4 regions of the Streptomyces sp. NPDC051173 genome follow, and region 3 is predicted to be linked to each of the others. Evidence: riboswitches for the same ligand, from Rfam matches in the RefSeq annotation. Region 3 holds a riboswitch; each other region holds the start of a gene.

Region 1 (4,165 bases), on a different contig from region 3:
ATCCCGGGCGAGCGCAGCGCCAATCTGATGACGCACCTGCTCAACATCGACCCGCCGGACCACACCCGGCTGCGCCGGCTCGTGTCCAAGGCGTTCACGCCGGGGCGGGTCGCCGAGTTCGCGCCGCGCGTCCAGGAGCTGACCGACGGGCTCATCGACGACTTCTGCGCGAGGGGGAGCGCCGACCTCATCCACGAGTTCGCCTTTCCCCTCCCCATCTATGCGATCTGCGACCTGCTCGGTGTGCCGGCCGAGGACCAGGACGACTTCCGCGACTGGGCGGGCATGATGATCCGCCACGGCGGCGGCCCGCGCGGCGGCGTCGCCCGCGCGGTGAAGAAGATGCGCACCTATCTGGCGGAACTGATCCACCGAAAGCGGGAGAACCCCGGCGAGGATCTGATTTCTGGTCTGATCCGGGCAAGTGACCACGGCGAGCACCTCACCGAGAACGAGGCCGCGGCCATGGCCTTCATCCTGCTCTTTGCGGGTTTCGAAACAACTGTGAACCTGATCGGTAACGGTGTCCACGCCCTCCTGCGCAATCCGGAGCAGCGCGCGCGGCTCCAACTGGCCCTCGCCGAAGGGGACGAGAGCCTGCTCGCCACCGGTGTGGAGGAACTGCTGCGGTACGACGGCCCGGTGGAGCTCGCCACCTGGCGGTTCGCCAAGCAGGAGCTGACGATCGGCGGTCAGCGCATCGCCGAGGGGGACCCCGTGCTCGTGGTCCTCGCGGCCGCCGACCGGGACCCGGAACGGTTCGCCGAGCCCGACACCCTCGACCTCTCCCGGTCCGACAACCAGCACCTCGGATACGGGCACGGAATCCACTACTGCCTGGGCGCCCCGCTGGCCCGGCTGGAGGGCAGGACCGCGCTCGCGACACTGCTGCGGCGCCTCCCTGACCTGCGGCTTTCTGTCGATCCTGAGGAGTTGCGGTGGCGCGGCGGGCTCATCATGCGCGGACTGCGCACGCTGCCGGTCGAGTTCGAGACACGCGCCGGGTGACCCTGCGTCAACTGTCGTGACCACCGCGTGACCTGCGCTACACCGGCTTGTGACTCGTGGGGCCGGTGGCTATGTTCGACCACCATATTCGCCGTCACACGAGAGGCCATCGCATGCGCTCCGGGAACGGTCGACATCGTCGCCCCCGTCAGGTACCCGCCGTCGTGGTCGCAGCGGGGGTGACGGGGTCCGCCCTCGCCATGCCGCTGCTCGCGGCCACCGGCGCCAACGCCGCCGACGCCCCCACGTGGGACCGCGTCGCCCAGTGCGAGAGCGGCGGGACGTGGAGCACCAACTCCGGCAACGGCTCCTACGGCGGTCTGCAGATGACCCAGGAGCTGTGGGAGCAGTACGGGGGCCGCGCGTACGCGCCGCGCCCCGACCTCGCCAGCCGGCAGCAGCAGATCGCCGTCGCCGAGCAGGTCCTGAACGCCGGCGCGAGCCCCTGGCAGGCGTGCGGCTCCGCCGCGGGCCTCGCCAAGGACGGCAAGGCTCCGGAAGTGACCCCCGGCAGCACCAAGGCGCCGACGGACGACGCGCCCGCGCCGCGTGCACCGGAGCGCACTCCCTCCGCACCCGCGACGGGCGGCTCCGCGCCGTCGGACTCCACCGCTTCCCCGGCTGCCCCGGCCTCACCGTCGGCAAACCCGGACGCGAAGCCTTCTCCCGGGACCCCTTCGCCCTCCGCGGGCGACAGGGACGGGAAGCCCGAAGGCGGCAAGCACCGCAAGGACCCGAGCGGCCCCACGAGCGGCCCGGCGAACAGTCCCACGACCGGCCCGACAACCGGACCCACGGGCGACCCCACCGAAATCCCCACGTCGGGCGCGCCGTCCACGCAGAAGCCCGCCGACCCGTCCACCGGCACACCGGCGCCCGCGGACTCCGCGTCCCCGCACGCGCCGTCCACCGACAGCCCGGAGACCGGCTCCGGTCAGGGTTCCGGCCAGGGTTCCGGTTCGGGCTCGGGCAAGCACCGTGCCGAGCCGCCGCGTTCGGGCGACGAGGGCCGTGCCTCGCGCGGCGGTGGCGACGCCCGTACGGACAAGCCCGCCGCCGGGGACTACACGGTGCGGCCCGGTGACAATCTGTCAGTCATCGCGGAGGCTCACTCCGTTAACGGTGGATGGCAATCGCTGTACCAGCGCAACGAGAAAGTTGTCGGTTCCGATCCCGATCTGATCCTTCCTGGTCAGCGGCTTGAGGTCGGCAAATAGCCCGACAGTTCGGGGGGAATGTCCGTTCCAGTCGAAAGTGAGACATGGGTCTCGTTGAAGTTCCGCGGAACGGTCCCCTCCAAAACTTGGCACACCCGCTCCCACCTGCGGAAATGTCAGGTTTCTATGGGTAACAAGAGGCAACTGTGGCTGGAAAGAGGGGTTTGAACCCGTCGGCCCGGAGTGCTTACCGTCATGACCGCTCGCCACCGCGAGCACCACGGTCGCCACGCCGAATCCTGCCGGCGACCGGCGGAGTCGTCGCGCAAGCGCCGTAGGCAGGAGCGGGGGAACCAAGGTAGGCGCCGGAACGGTCCGCTGGGACCGGGACGGCTTGGGGTGAAGCCGAGTGTGCTCGCACACGAGGCCGGGCGAACTCACAGCCCGAACCCGACAGCTCACCTCGTAGGCGTCGGTGAGGAAACGACTCATGTCCAAGGGCAAGCACCGTCGTCCGTCCAAGGCCGTCCGCATCGTCACGCTCGCCGGTGTCACCGGCGCCGCGGTCGCGGCCCCGCTGATGATCGCGACCTCCGCGAACGCCGCCTCCGTCTCCACCTGGGACAAGGTCGCCCAGTGCGAGTCCGGCGGTAACTGGTCCATCAACACCGGCAACGGCTACTACGGCGGCCTGCAGTTCTCGCAGTCCTCCTGGAACGCCGCCGGCGGTCAGAGCTACGCCGACCGAGCCGACCACGCCAGCAAGTCCCAGCAGATCGCCGTCGCCGAGAAGCTCCTCGCCATGCAGGGCCCCGGTGCCTGGGGCTGTGCCGGCGCGGGCAACCTGAGCTCCGGTGGCGCGAAGGCCGACGTCGACACCTCCGACGACTCGTCCTCCGCCTCGCACGGCACCTCCACCAAGTCGCACGCCGACCGCAGCGAGCGCCAGGCCGCGCCGAAGAAGACCGCCCCGAAGCACGCCGCTCCGCAGGCGCAGAGCTCCGACGAGGACGAGTCCGAGGCCGCCCCGGCCCCGAAGCAGACCGCGCCGAAGCACGCCGCCCCGAAGCCCGTGCAGAAGGGCGACGGCGAGTACGAGGTCAAGGAAGGCGACACCCTCGGCAAGATCGCCGACGCCAACAAGGTCAAGGGTGGCTGGGAGAAGCTCTACGACCTCAACAAGGACGTCGTCGACAACGCGGACCTGATCTTCCCGGGCCAGCAGCTGCACCTCAGCTGATCCGGTGGGTGCGGTGGCTCACGCCGCACCCGTACCGCGCACGGCGACACCGCCCCGCTCCGACGCGAACCCCGAGCCGCGCCGGAGCGGGGCTCTGTCTTTCCGCGGGCTCGGCCCCCGGGCCCCCAGACCCCCGAAGCACGCTTCGCTACGGTCCGCACGATTCAGCCCGTCCGGCGTTTGAGGACGTGGCCGCAGGCCGCTCCCGCCGCAGGCGGCAACAGACCGGTAGCCGGGGGTCTGGGGCACGCGCCCCAGTTCGGGAAGGGGCGGGGTGGGGAACGAGCCCGCCGCAGGCGGAAAAGCAAACCCGCACCCAAGCCCGGCCCACTTCATCGCTCAGCGAACACCATTCGCCCCATTACCTCGCCACTTGCTCCAAATTTCCGGCCGTGGGGCGTCCCGACGGCAGGGTGAGCCCCCGCCGCCCGTTAGGCTCGTGCTCGCAGAACTCCAGACACACACGAAGGAGACCCTCGTGCCGTCCATCGACGTCGTCGTAGCTCGCGAGATCCTCGACTCGCGAGGCAACCCCACGGTCGAGGTCGAGGTCGGCCTCGACGACGGCTCCACGGGCCGTGCCGCCGTGCCGTCCGGTGCCTCGACCGGTGCCTTCGAGGCCATCGAGCTCCGTGACGGTGACAAGAACCGTTACCTCGGCAAGGGCGTCGAGAAGGCCGTGCTGGCCGTCATCGAGCAGATCGGCCCGGAGCTCGTCGGCTACGACGCCACCGAGCAGCGCCTGATCGACCAGGCCATG
Region 2 (4,165 bases), on a different contig from region 3:
TCGCATATCGGCACGCCGCTCCGCCATGGCCGGCTCGGCCGCCGCCGTCCTCGCGGCCGCCGCGCTCGCCCTGCCCAGCGCCCACGCCATGTCCGCCCCGGCGCCCGACGCGGCCTCCGCCGAGCAGGCCGCGGGCCTCGCCCAGCGGATCGCGGCCGAGCTCCCGGCGGACACCGCGGGCTCGTACTACGACGCCACCACCCACCGGCTCGTCGTCGACGTGCTCGACGCGGCGACCGCGGCGAAGGTGCGGGCCGCGGGCGCCGAGGCCAGGCAGGTCCGGCACTCGGCGGCCGAACTCGACTCGGCCAGAGGCACCCTCAAGGCCCAGGCGTCCATCCCGGGCACCGCCTGGTCGGTCGACCCCAGGACCAACAAGGTCGTCGTCACCGCCGACAGCACGGTGCGCGGGGAGCGGCTGAGCAAGCTCGACAAGGTCGTCGCGAGCCTGGGGGACAAGGCCACGCTCAGAAGGACGGCGGGCACCTTCCGGCCGCTCATCGCCGGCGGCGACGCCATCTGGGGCAGCGGCGTGCGCTGTTCGCTCGGCTTCAACGTCAGCAAGGACGGGCAGCCGTACTTCCTGACGGCGGGGCACTGCGGCAACGCCTCGGCCGAGTGGTCCGACTCGCAGGGCGGCGCCCAGGCCGGCACCACGGAGAGCTCGACCTTCCCCGGCCACGACTACGCCCTGGTGCGCTACACCGGCTCCTCCGACCACACCAGCGCGGTGGACCTCTACAACGGCAGCCAGCAGAACATCAGCCGGGCCGGTGAGGCGACGGTCGGCGAGCAGGTGCAGCGCAGCGGCAGCACCAGCGGCCTGCACGGCGGCCAGGTCACCGGCCTCAACGCGACCGTCAACTACCAGGAGGGACAGGTCGACGGCCTGATCGACACCAGCGTGTGCGCCGAGCCGGGCGACAGCGGCGGCGCCCTCTTCGACAACGACACGGCACTGGGCCTCACCTCGGGCGGCAGCGGGGACTGCTCCTCCGGTGGCGAGACCTTCTTCCAGCCGGTTCCCGCGGCCCTGCAGGCGCTCGGGGCACAGCTGCCCTGACGCTCCACCGCACGGCCGCTCCGGCACACGGCCCCCGTGCGCGCCTCACGGCGCCGGGGGCCGTCTCCCGTGGTGCGCCGGGGTCAGTTGACGCGGCCGTACCAGACGCTGTTGCTCCAGATCTTCTCCAGCCGGACGGACGCGCCGGGCTTGGGCGAGTGCCAGATCTTGTTGTCCCCGGCGTAGATGCCCACGTGGTAGACGTTGCTGCCGGAGTGGAAGAAGACCAGGTCACCGGTCTGACGGGAGCCGGCGGAGAGGTGCCGGGTCTTGTTGTACTGGTCCTGCGCGGTGCGCGGCAGGTTCTTGCCGACCTTCTTGAACGAGTAGAGCGTCAGGCCCGAGCAGTCGAAGCGGCTGGGGCCCGCGGCGCCGTACTGATAGGGCGAGCCCTTCTTGGAGGCGGCGACCTTCAGCGCGGCCTGGCCCGGGGTCGCCGCCTGGGCGTCGGCCGCCACTCCGGGCAGCAGCATCGAGGCGGTGACGGTGGCGGCGGTGAGGACGGTCGCGGCGCCGGCCCGGGACACGAGCGTGGATATGCCGGGGAACGCAGACATGTCAAACCCTTCGTCATCCGCCTGCGAAAGATGACCTGTCGGGTTCGGGCTGTCGAAGTCGCCCGGCCACATCCGTGGCTTCACCCCAAGGACCACCGCCATCGTGGTCCGCCGTACCTGGGTCTCCCGCTCCTGCCGATCCAGTCGGTCTGCTCCGCACCCGGAACGGCGGCAGGACTCGGCGTCCGCCCGGGGTGCCCGTCTCGGTGACGGGATCTTGTGTTCGAGTGACGATCCTGCATCACGAAGTCCCGGAAACCGGAGCCGGAACGGCTTTCTGTGAACTTCTTCACTTCACGTCATTCATGGAACCGGGGCGCATTTACGGCGCACGGAAATCAGGCAACTCCTTTTGGCTCTTGGGAGTTGAGGTAATCCGGAGACTGAAATCCGGTCACCCGGCTCCGTTCCGCGGCCGGTACGCGCGGGAGGGCGGACGTCTTTGCGTCAGAAACACGCGACCGCGGGGAGCGCGCGGTTCACCGCGACAGCGCGAGGGTAGCCCTACGGCATGCTCACCCTAGGGATCGAGGAGGAGTATCTTCTGCTCGACCCGGCCACCGCACTGCCCGTTCCGAAGGCGGAGCAGGTCTGCGCAGCGGTGGACCTGGAGCCGGTCGTGCACGAGCGGGAGATTCAGGCGGAGTTGTTGCAGGCCCAGGTGGAAGTGGCCACTCCGGTCTGCGCCGACCTCGCGGAGGCGAGCGGGCACCTGCTGCGGCTGCGCCACGCCGTGAGCTCCGCCGCCAAGCGGAGCGGCTGCCGGATCGCTGCGTCCGGCACGTCACCCCGCGCGGGCCTGGTGCCCGTACCCGTCACCCGGCACCCGCGCTATCTGGCGATGCGCGGCCGGGCGGCCCAACTGGTCGACGAACAGCTGGTCAACGGGATGCACGTGCATGTCGCCATCCCCGACCGGGAGATGGGCGTCGCCGTACTCAACCGCGTCCGCCCCTGGCTGCCGGTGCTGGTGGCCATGGCGGCCAACTCACCGATGTGGCACGGCCACGACACCGGCTTCGCCAGTTGGCGCACCGTGGTCTACAGCCGCTGGCCCGTCAGCGGGCCGCCCCCGCACTTCACCGATCTCGCCGACTACGAGGAGCGTATCCAGGCGCTCTTCGTCGCCGGGGCGATCAGCGACCGGGGGCAGCTGTACTGGCAGGCCAGGCTGTCCGACCGCTATCCCACGATCGAGGTGCGCTGCCTGGACGTCCAGCTGCGCGCCGACGAGGCCGTGATGCTCGCCGGGATCGTGCGCGGCATGGTGGCGACCGCCATCCGCGACGAGAAGAGCGGCCGCCGGACGGCGTACTGCCCGCCGGAGCTGCTCAGCGCCTCGAACTGGCACGCCGCCCGGCACGGCCTTGAGGACATGCTCGTCGACCCCGAGGGCAAGCGCCGCGGCGCCGAGGAGGTCGTCCACGCCCTGCTCGGGCACATCGGGCAGGCGCTGGAGGAGGCCGGTGACCTCCACCAGGTGAGCTCACTGGTCCACCGGCTGCTGCGGCGGGGCACCCCGGCGGACCGGCAGCGCCGGGTGCTGGCGGCGGACGGCATCAAGGCCCTCACCGATCTCATCACCGAACCGTGAGACCGGCGGCCACGAGCCGTGCGCCGCCGGGTCAGTAGTGCGGGTCGCCCTCGATCCGCCCGCCCAGGGCACGGGCCGTGGCCGGCAGGTGGCGGACGCGGGTGGCCAGGAGCAGGACGGCGAGGCCCAGATACACGTAGGTCATGAGGAGCCGGGCGGACTCGCCCGGCAGGGCGAACTGCACCGCGAAGAGGACGAAGAGGCCGGCGGCCTGGAGGCGGACGAACCGCAGGCCGAGCAGGACCACCACGGCGAGGACGGTCTGGGCGGCGGTCAGGGCGACCTCGTCGACCTGGCGGGTCACCAGCGGCAGGGCCGCTCCCCCGCCGCCCAGCGCGTGGGCCAGCGGCAGACAACCGACCAGCAGCGTCCACTGGTTGACCTTGCTGGACAGCAGCGCGCCGAGTCCGTCGCTCGCCCGCAGCCGCCATGCGAAGACCACGGCGACGATGAGCTCCGGGGCCTCGGAGGCCAGCGGGGCGAGCCACTGGACCAGGACGAAACGGTCGATGCCGAGCGAGGCCCCCGCCTCCACCAGGCCGTTGGCGAAGGGCTCCGCGCAGGCGAAGACCACGGCCGCGGCGGCGGCGAACAGCGCCGCGGTGGTGACGCGGCGTACGGTCCGGGGCAGCGTGGCGAGCCGCGCGGGGACCCCGACGAGCTCCTCCATCTCCCCCGAGCCGCACTTGCCGATCCGGTAGAGGTAGTAGCCGTACCAGGGGACCAGCACCACCGGGACGTACCAGCCGATCTCCCGGGTCAGCGGCATCACGAAGGCGAACACGGCGGCCACCGCGAGGAACGCGACGTCGATGCGCCGGTGCGGCTCCAGCACGATCCCGGTGTCCGGCAGGGACCGGCGGCGCAGCGCGAGCGTCGAGGCGAGCGCGACCAGCGGCCAGCCGACGCCCACGAGCAGCCTGTTGGCGCCGGTCATGTTGGCCGCGGCGT
Region 3 (4,165 bases):
ATCATGGCGGTCTTCCCTTCAGCCGATGGGCTCGTGCACGGTGACGAGCTTGGTGCCGTCCGGGAAGGTGGCCTCCACCTGGACCTCGTGGATCATCTCGGGTATGCCGCTCATCACTTCGGCGCGGCCGAGCACCTTGCGCCCGGAGGACATCAGCTCGGCGACGGTCCGGCCGTCGCGGGCGCCTTCGAGGACGTGCACGGTGATCAGGGCCACCGCCTCGGGGTGGTTGAGCAGCACCCCACGGGCCCGGCGCTTCTCGGCTACGTCGGCGGCCACATGGAGAAGCAGGCGTTCCTGCTCATGCGGGGAGAGTTGCATGCGTCCACCTCACTGACGAACCAGTCCCCCTAGCGGAACCCAACGGGGGCACACAAGAGTTCTACAACCTTTGACCTGGGGTTCTTCATCGGACAGCCAGGGATTGCAGATTAGAGCGGAAGGTTTTCCAACGCGTTAACTGACTCTTTGCGCATCCATGGCCAGAGGGGTCGCACGGGACCGGAGAGGCCGGAGGGACGGATCCGGCGATCCGGGCCGGGACCGCGTGCCGCTGCCGTCTGCATCTACTGGATCTTCTGGGCCGGATCACTCCGCCGCACCCTCATGACACGTACGACGGGCTACGGGCGCCGCAGACCGCGCGCGTCGCCCGCGCGGGACCGCGCGAAGCCCTCGCAGCCGCGTTCGAGGGCGGTGGGCGGGAGTTGCCCGGGAGCAGCCTGGCGCGCCCGGTGCCGGTCCGGGCCGGGGCGCGACGGGCGCGTCGGGGCGCGGTCCCGCTCGCACTCCCGCCCGCGCCCATGGATCACGGGTCGGCGGGCGAATAAACACCGCTCCCCCAGACGCCGGACGGTGTCGTAGACGACGCGCGGTGATCGATTTCAACCGGGCGAGCACGCCGCGCCGGAGCGGTGCCGCGGGCCCCCAGGCCAGGGGCTCAACAGGGGTTCGCCGAAACGGACAATCCCCGTCGTGTCCAGCGGAATTGCCCGGGAGTGAGCAGCCTCACATACCTCTGGTTCCGCTCGGAATCCGTACCTGGGCTGCGCCAAGATCCGGTCGACGACAAGACCCCGCCATCCCGGCGGGGCGGTCCAGGCGGACGCCGAACCCCGCCGCTGTCTGGATGCCGGGTCGACCGAACGCACCGGTGGGGATGGAGGACCCGAGCACGGTGGGACGACCAAGAGTAGTGCGGTCGGCCCTTGGGGTGAAGCCGTTGACACGGCCGGGCATCTTCGCCTGCCCGAACCCGACAGGTCATCCTTCACAGGCGGCTGACGAAGGGTTGGCACATGGGCGCGCACAAACGTCCGTCAATGATGTCCAGGGCCGGCGCGGCCTCCGCGCTCACGCTCGCCGCCGTCGGCGCCACGGTGCTGGTGCCGGGCGGCGCGACGGGAGCCGAGGCATCGACCGTCGCCACCAACGCACTGCACATCGCGGCCTCGAAACAGGGTTCCCCCTATCAGTGGGGCGCGACCGGCCCTTACCGCTTCGACTGCTCGGGCCTGACCCTCTACTCCTTCAAGCGGGCCGGGAAGAGCCTGCCCCGCACCGCCGCCGAGCAGTACAACCGGACCACCCACATCCCCCGCGCCGCCCGCGAAGCCGGCGACCTGGTGTTCTTCGTCTCCGGCCAGGGCATCTACCACGTCGGGATATACGCGGGCGACGGCAGGATCTGGCACGCGCCCAAGACGGGTGCGGTGGTCCGCCTGGAGCGGATCTGGACGAACAACGTCCGCTACGGCCGGGTGGACTGACCCGCCGGCACACACAGCGAAAGGCGGCCGCGACGCCGCACCGGGGCCCCGCACGCCGTGCGGGGCCCCGGCCCCGCCCTCACCGTTCGGCGCTGAGGGCGGGCACGGTCCAGGGCATCGAGATCCACACGGTCTTGCCGCCGTCCGGGTTCGGGGTGAAGAAGACCCTTCCCCCGCGCTCCGCGGTGAGGCAGCGGATGATGACCAGGCCCCGCCCGTTGTCCTGCTGGACGGCGGCGGGCAGTCTGCGGGGGAAGCGCGGGTGGCTGTCGGTGACCCCGATCCGCAGCTGCCGGTCGAGTTCGAGCCGGACCTCGACGGTGAAGGTGGGCGACTGGCCGCGGGTGTGCTGCACGGCGTTGGTGGCGAGCTCGGAGACGATCAGCCGGATGGTCTCGGCGGCTTCCGTGCCGCCCGGCAGCCCCCAGTCCGCGAGCACGCCGGCCACATAGCGGCGTGCGGTGGAGACCGAGGCGGGGGCGCTCGGCAGGGTGACGGTGGCTTCTTGATGATCTGCCATGGCGCTGTCCCTTTCCCGCCGGGAGCGGACTCCGACGCAATGCGTCGTGAAGTCGAGAGCGCTTCCGGACGGCTCTGTCCGACAGCCTGCCACCGGAAATGGGGGTGATGCGGGCGATCCCCCAGTATCTGCATATATCTGTCGCTCGAAGCGGTGAACTCTACGACGAGCGACCGGATTCCGGCGGCACAGTGGTCTATTGACAAGAAACACCATGTTCATCACAGGCGGAGGCAGGGCTATGCGAAACGGACCCGCGGTGCGCCGCCGCAAACTCGGTGGCGAGCTGCGCCGCCAGCGCGAACTCGCCGGACTGACCAGCCTGGAGGCCGCGCACGCGGTGGGCTGGCACCAGTCGAAGGTCAGCCGCATCGAGACGGGCAGCAGTGGCGTGAAGTCCTCGGACGTCGCGCTGCTGCTGGACGCCTACGGTGTGTCGGACCCCGAACTGCGCGCGCTGCTGGGAGCACTGTGCGGCGCGGGCACCGCCGATGCGGAGGGCGCCCGCCGGGGCTGGTGGTACGCCTACCGCAATCTGCTGCCCCCGGCGTATCTCGACTTCATCAGCCTGGAATCGGAGGCGTCACGGTTACGCACCCTGGAGACGACGGTCGTGCCGGGCCTCCTCCAGACTCCTGCTTATGCCCGTGCGGTGACCCGTGCGGCGCTCAACGACCCGCCGCCGGAACAGGTGGAGAAGCTGGTACGGGTGCGCATGGCACGGCAGTCGGTGCTGGGCGGCGACAGTCCGCTGGAGTTGTGTGCCGTGCTGGACGAGGCTGTGCTCCGCCACCAGGTCGGTGGACGGGAGGTCATGGCCGGGCAGTTGAGGCATCTGGTGGAAACGGGTGCGCAGCGTCATGTGCGGCTGCATGTACTGCCGTTCTCCAGGAGCGGCCATATTGGCATCACCGGGCCTTTTGTTATTTTCTCATTTCCGCGCATTGCTGATCTGGACGTGGTTGTTCTCGACCATTTGACGAGTAGCCTCTACCTCGAGCGGAAAGAAGACCTCCGGGCGTACGCCGAGGCATTCACCACGCTGCGGGCGCACGCCCTCTCGCACGAGAACTCGCTGGATTTCATCGCCGGGATCAACGACGGCGCGTAAGGAGGCACCATGTCCGCAATGCCTCGGTACGTACCTTCCCCTTCGGCCCTGTGCGGCGCAGTGTGGCGACGCAGCAGCTACAGCACCGGAATGAACAACTGCGTGGAGACGGCCGGCCTGGCCCCCGGGCTCCTGGCCGTGCGCGACTCGAAGAACACCGCCCTGTCCGCCTTGTTGCTCTCCTCCGCCGCCTGGTCCTCCTTCGTCGGAGGACTGCGCGACGGCTCCCTCCGTCCCCCCGACCGTACGACGTGAGCCGTCAGGCGGCCGGTGCGGTCCGTACGACCGTGCCGGCCGCCTCCTCGACCTGCCGGTCCGACAGGTCCGCGCGGGCGGTCAGCCTCAGCCGCGAGACGCCGTCGGGCACGGACGGCGGCCGGAAGCAGCCGACCGCGAGCCCGGCCTCCCGGCAGTCGGCCGCCCAGCGCACCGCCGCCTCGGGGGACGGCGCCCGTACGGACACCACCGCCGCGTCGGGCCGTACGGCTTCGAGGCCCGCGGCCGTCACCCCGCGGTGCAGCTCGCGGGCGACGTGCCGGACGCGCGCCGCGCGCTGCGGCTCGCGGCGCAGCACTCCGAGGCTCGCCAGGGCCGCGCCCACGGCCGCCGGGGCGAGGCCGGTGTCGAAGATGAAGGTGCGGGCGTTGCTGACGAGGTGCCTGATCACCCGGGCCGGGCCGAGGACCGCACCGCCCTGGCTGCCCAGCGACTTCGACAGGGTGACGGTGGCGACGACGTCCTCCGCGCCGGCGAGTCCCGCCGCGT
Region 4 (4,165 bases), on a different contig from region 3:
GGCCGTGACGTCCTCGGCCGCGGCCGTACGGGCTCCGGCAAGACGCTGGCCTTCGGCCTGGCGCTGCTCGCCCGCACGGCGGGCCGCCGAGCCGAGCCGGGCCGCCCGCTCGCCCTCGTGCTCGTCCCCACCCGCGAGCTCGCGCAGCAGGTCACCGACTCGCTCAGCCCGTACGCCACCGCGGTCAACCTGCGGATCGCCACCGTCGTCGGTGGCATGTCCATCGGCCGTCAGGCGCAGACCCTCGCGCGCGGCGCCGAGGTCCTGGTCGCCACCCCCGGCCGGCTCGCCGACCTGATCCAGCGCGGCGACTGCAAGCTCGGCGACGTGCGGATCACGGTCCTGGACGAGGCCGACCAGATGGCCGACATGGGCTTCCTGCCGCAGGTCACCAAGCTGCTCGACCAGGTCGACCCGGACGGCCAGCGCATGCTGTTCTCCGCGACCCTCGACCGCAACGTCGACCGCCTCGTGCGCCGCTTCCTCTCCGACCCGGTGACGCACTCCGTCGACGCCTCGGTCGGCGCGGTCTCCACGATGGAGCACCACCTGCTCTTCGTCACCGACGCGGACAAGAAGGACGCCGTCACCCGGATCGCGGCCCGCGAAGGCCGCGTGATCATGTTCGTGGACACCAAGCGCGGCGCCGACCGCCTGGTGAAGAAGCTGCTCTCCGAGGGTGTGCGCGCCGGGGCGCTGCACGGCGGCAAGAGCCAGCCGCAGCGCAACCGCACGCTGGAGCTGTTCCGTACGGACCAGGTCACCGCGCTGATCGCCACCAACGTCGCCGCCCGCGGCATCCACATCGACGGCCTCGACCTCGTCGTGAACATCGACCCGCCGATGGACCACAAGGACTACCTGCACCGCGGCGGCCGCACGGCCCGCGCGGGCGAGTCCGGCACCGTCGTCACCCTCGTCCTGCCCGAGCAGCGGCGCGAGATGACCCGCATGATGGCCACGGCGAAGATCACCCCCAACGTCGTCAAGACGCACCCCCGCGACCCCGAGCTGGAGCGGATCACCGGTGCGCGTGAGCCCAGCGGTGTCGCGGTGGTCATAGCGCCTCCGGCCGCCGCGCAGCCGCAGGGGCAGCAGGGCGCGAAGAAGCCGTCCCGCTCGCGCGGCTCGGGTTCCGGGGGCCGCGGCCGTACGCGTACGGAGCCCGGCACGGGCAACGGTGGTGGCGGTGGCGGTGGCGGCGGTTACCGCGGCTTCGGCAGCGGCACGGGGCAGGGCCAGGGTGGCGGGGCGTCCCGCCGTTCGGGCGGTACGCGTCCGGGCAATGCGGTTCGCCGTGGCGGTGGCGGCGGGGGCTCTCGGCGGGCGCCGAAGGTCTGACCGGTTGCCGGTTTGCTCGGCGTTGCCTTGCGCGGGTGGGTTGCCGCCGGGGGGAGTGCTGCGCCCTGTGGGAGCGCCCTGCGGGCGGCGGCCTCAATCGCCGGCCGGGCTGGTTTGTGGTGGGTGCCGGGGGTGGGTCTTCCGGGCTGGGGACCTGGAACGCGGTGCGGGCACCGTCATGCGTATTGGGTGCCCTGAAGTCGCACCGCGTTCCAGAACCCCACCCTCCAGCCCCACCCCCTCCCGCCGGTGGGCGACATCAGGGCCGGTGGGGGTGCGCCGGTCTTCCCTTTCAGCCCGCCCGGGGTGCTCGTTGCCGTTCCGGGCGCGCCCGTCTTTTTCTTTCAGCCCGTCCGGCGTTTGAGGACAACGCGCGAAGCGTGTTGCTGGAGTCTGGGGCGCAGCCCCAGTTCCGGAGCGCGCAACGTTGCGGGGGTCTGGGGGCTTGCCCCCAGTTTCGGGAAGGGGCGGGGCTGGGGAACAAACCAGCCCGTCCGGCGTTTGAGGACGCGGCCGCAGGCCGCTCCCGCCGCAGGCGGCAACGGACCCGCACGTCGAGGGGCTGAGGCAGCGCCCCCACGCGGCCGGGCGACAGGCCCTGCTCGCGACCCGACCCGCCCCGGTCCGGCGGCGGACGCCCCCGCCGGACCGACGGCGTTTCCGGTACGCCGCGCCGGCACGGCCAGCTGTCCGTACGGCCGTTGACCGGCGGAGCCGAGAGACGCGCGGCACAGAAATCCGTCCGTACGCGCAGTAGTGGATCTTGATCGTTCCGCATTCCGTCGGAATAAGAACCACATTAAGAAGTCGGTCTCCTCGCCAAGTCCTGACCAAGGAGCCGGTCGATTCAGCCTTTCGGCTTGGAAACCACGCGGTCTGTCTATTAACGTTCGATAACGACGTGCGGTCCTCATCACCGCCGCAAGAGGCGGCGCCGTGCGCCTTCGCCGAATCCCGCGGGCACAGCAAGACCTGATACACCAGCAGCATCTGGGAACCGGGGAACCACCCGCCCTGGGGTGAATCGGGCCGCACCCGGCTCGTAGGAGACCTTCCTGCTCCGAACCCTCCCCCAGAGCCTGAAGGGCCTGGGGGTACCCCCACCGCTAACCCGGTAGGCGAGAAGGAAGGAAAGGAGTTCGCCCTCGTGGCGTCCAACGAGCCTGCCCTCGACCCCACTCTGTACGGGTCGTACGAGCCCTACGCACCCGAACTCCCGATCGTGCCCGCGTATATGACCGCCCATATGGCGGCGCCCGCGCCGGGGACGGCAGCCATGGGGGGCGGCGACTCGGCGATCGCTCCTCCCGCGCCGGGCTTCGCCGCCGGACCTCGGCCGATGACCCCTCAGCCGGCCGCACAGCAAGCGGTGGCGCCCCGGCCGGCCGTTCCCCAGTGGGCGGTGCCCGAGCCGACGGCGCCGGAACCGGCCGCCGACGAGTCCGCGCACCCCGCCCCCGTCCCGGCCCGTGCCGGGAGCGGCGGCCGGCACCGCGTCGCCAAGCAGCGCGGCGGCACGATGGCCCGCAGCGGCGCCGTCCTCGGCGTCGGGGTCATCGCGGCGGTCGGCGCGGGCGGCATGGCGAGCGCGCAGGACCGCCCGGCGGCGCCGATATCGGTACCCGACCTGGCCGGAGTGGGCTCCCTCCTCGGCGGCGGTCAGGCGCACGAGGAGCAGGCCGCGGCCGCCGCGCCCGGCGCCGAGCAGCCGCTCACCCAGGCCGGTCTGAGCACCGAGGAAGCCGCCCAGGGCACCACGAACGCGGGCGAGGCCCTGCGCGCCCGGATCCTTCAGCAGGCCGAGCACCAGCAGAACGCCGCTGACGACCAGACACGCGAGTCGACGCAGCGCGAGGCGGCCGAGGCAGCGGCGAAGAAGGCAGCGGAAGCGGCTGAGGCGGAAAAGGCGGCGAAGGAGGCCGAGGCCGAGAAGGCGAAGGCGGCGCGGGCCGAGTCCCGGCCGGCGGCCGCGGAGGACGCCGCCGACCCCACCGACACCGGGCCCCGCACGCCCGCGGCGCACAGCCCCGGCGCGTACACCCTCCCCGTCGGCTCGTACACCCTGACCGCCGGCTTCGGCCAGGCGGGCAACATGTGGTCCGCGAACCACACCGGCGAGGACTTCGCGGCCCCGACCGGCACGCCCGTCAAGGCGATCGGCAGCGGCACGATCACCCACGCCGGGTGGGCGGGCGCGTACGGCTATCGCATCGTGCTGAAGCTGGACGACGGTACGGAGGTGTGGTTCTGCCACCTGTCGTCGATGGTGGTCACCTCGGGCAAGGTGAACAGCGGCGACGTGATCGGCCGCGTGGGCGCCACCGGCAATGTCACCGGCCCGCACCTCCACCTGGAGATCCGCCCGGACGGCGGGGCCCCGGTCGACCCGCTGCCCTGGCTGCGGGAGCGCGGCCTGGAGCCGTAGCCCGCGGGCGCGGCGGCTGCCGCGCATATCTGTCACGGACGAGGGCACCCGGATGCCGTGACAGCCGCGATCACCACCTCCGTACCGGCCCGTCCGGACCGCCGTCGGCCGGCGCGTCATGATTTCCTCGACCTGTCTGCTCTCCGGCCTGCTCCTCTTCGGCACGGCCTGGCTCTTCGGCGCCGGGCGGCTGAGCGCCGACACCCTCACCGCCTGCTGGGCCGTCGTCCTCTTCTTCGCCTCGGCGGGCGCGAGCAGCGCGTACCTCACGGTGTCCGAGGCGTTTCCGATGGAAACGCGCGCCAAGGTCATCGCCTTCTTCTACGCGCTCGGCACGGCGACCGGCGGCAGCACCGGCCCGCTGATCTTCTCCGACCCGACGAGCGGCGGCGTCGTCGG

Evidence for each region. Region 3 has a riboswitch for cyclic di-AMP ahead of AB0435_RS11535 (C40 family peptidase). Riboswitches for the same ligand answer to the same signal wherever they lie in the genome.
Region 1: another riboswitch for cyclic di-AMP. It lies ahead of AB0435_RS25745 (transglycosylase family protein); the one in region 3 lies ahead of AB0435_RS11535 (C40 family peptidase).
Region 2: another riboswitch for cyclic di-AMP. It lies ahead of AB0435_RS06420 (C40 family peptidase); the one in region 3 lies ahead of AB0435_RS11535 (C40 family peptidase).
Region 4: another riboswitch for cyclic di-AMP. It lies ahead of AB0435_RS18205 (peptidoglycan DD-metalloendopeptidase family protein); the one in region 3 lies ahead of AB0435_RS11535 (C40 family peptidase).

The regions. Positions count from the first base shown of each region.
Region 1 is NZ_JBFBBD010000060.1:3,239-7,403, reverse strand. It holds gene AB0435_RS25755 (cytochrome P450) at 1-1,008, shown strand, start outside; gene AB0435_RS25750 (transglycosylase family protein) at 1,173-2,225, shown strand; cyclic di-AMP (ydaO/yuaA leader) riboswitch at 2,486-2,652, shown strand; gene AB0435_RS25745 (transglycosylase family protein) at 2,656-3,405, shown strand; gene eno (phosphopyruvate hydratase) at 3,884-4,165, shown strand, end outside.
Region 2 is NZ_JBFBBD010000006.1:142,779-146,943, reverse strand. It holds gene AB0435_RS06425 (S1 family peptidase) at 26-1,063, shown strand; gene AB0435_RS06420 (C40 family peptidase) at 1,147-1,620, opposite strand; cyclic di-AMP (ydaO/yuaA leader) riboswitch at 1,624-1,801, opposite strand; gene AB0435_RS06415 (glutamate--cysteine ligase) at 2,132-3,214, shown strand; gene AB0435_RS06410 (hypothetical protein) at 3,246-4,165, opposite strand, start outside.
Region 3 is NZ_JBFBBD010000015.1:19,847-24,011, forward strand. It holds gene AB0435_RS11525 (urease subunit beta) at 1-5, opposite strand, end outside; gene AB0435_RS11530 (urease subunit gamma) at 19-321, opposite strand; cyclic di-AMP (ydaO/yuaA leader) riboswitch at 1,097-1,294, shown strand; gene AB0435_RS11535 (C40 family peptidase) at 1,299-1,769, shown strand; gene AB0435_RS11540 (ATP-binding protein) at 1,849-2,289, opposite strand; gene AB0435_RS11545 (helix-turn-helix transcriptional regulator) at 2,531-3,400, shown strand; gene AB0435_RS11550 (DUF397 domain-containing protein) at 3,410-3,655, shown strand; gene AB0435_RS11555 (8-amino-7-oxononanoate synthase) at 3,660-4,165, opposite strand, start outside.
Region 4 is NZ_JBFBBD010000031.1:36,672-40,836, reverse strand. It holds gene AB0435_RS18210 (DEAD/DEAH box helicase) at 1-1,341, shown strand, start outside; cyclic di-AMP (ydaO/yuaA leader) riboswitch at 2,277-2,477, shown strand; gene AB0435_RS18205 (peptidoglycan DD-metalloendopeptidase family protein) at 2,489-3,766, shown strand; partial or broken gene AB0435_RS18200 (hypothetical protein) at 3,870-4,165, shown strand, end outside.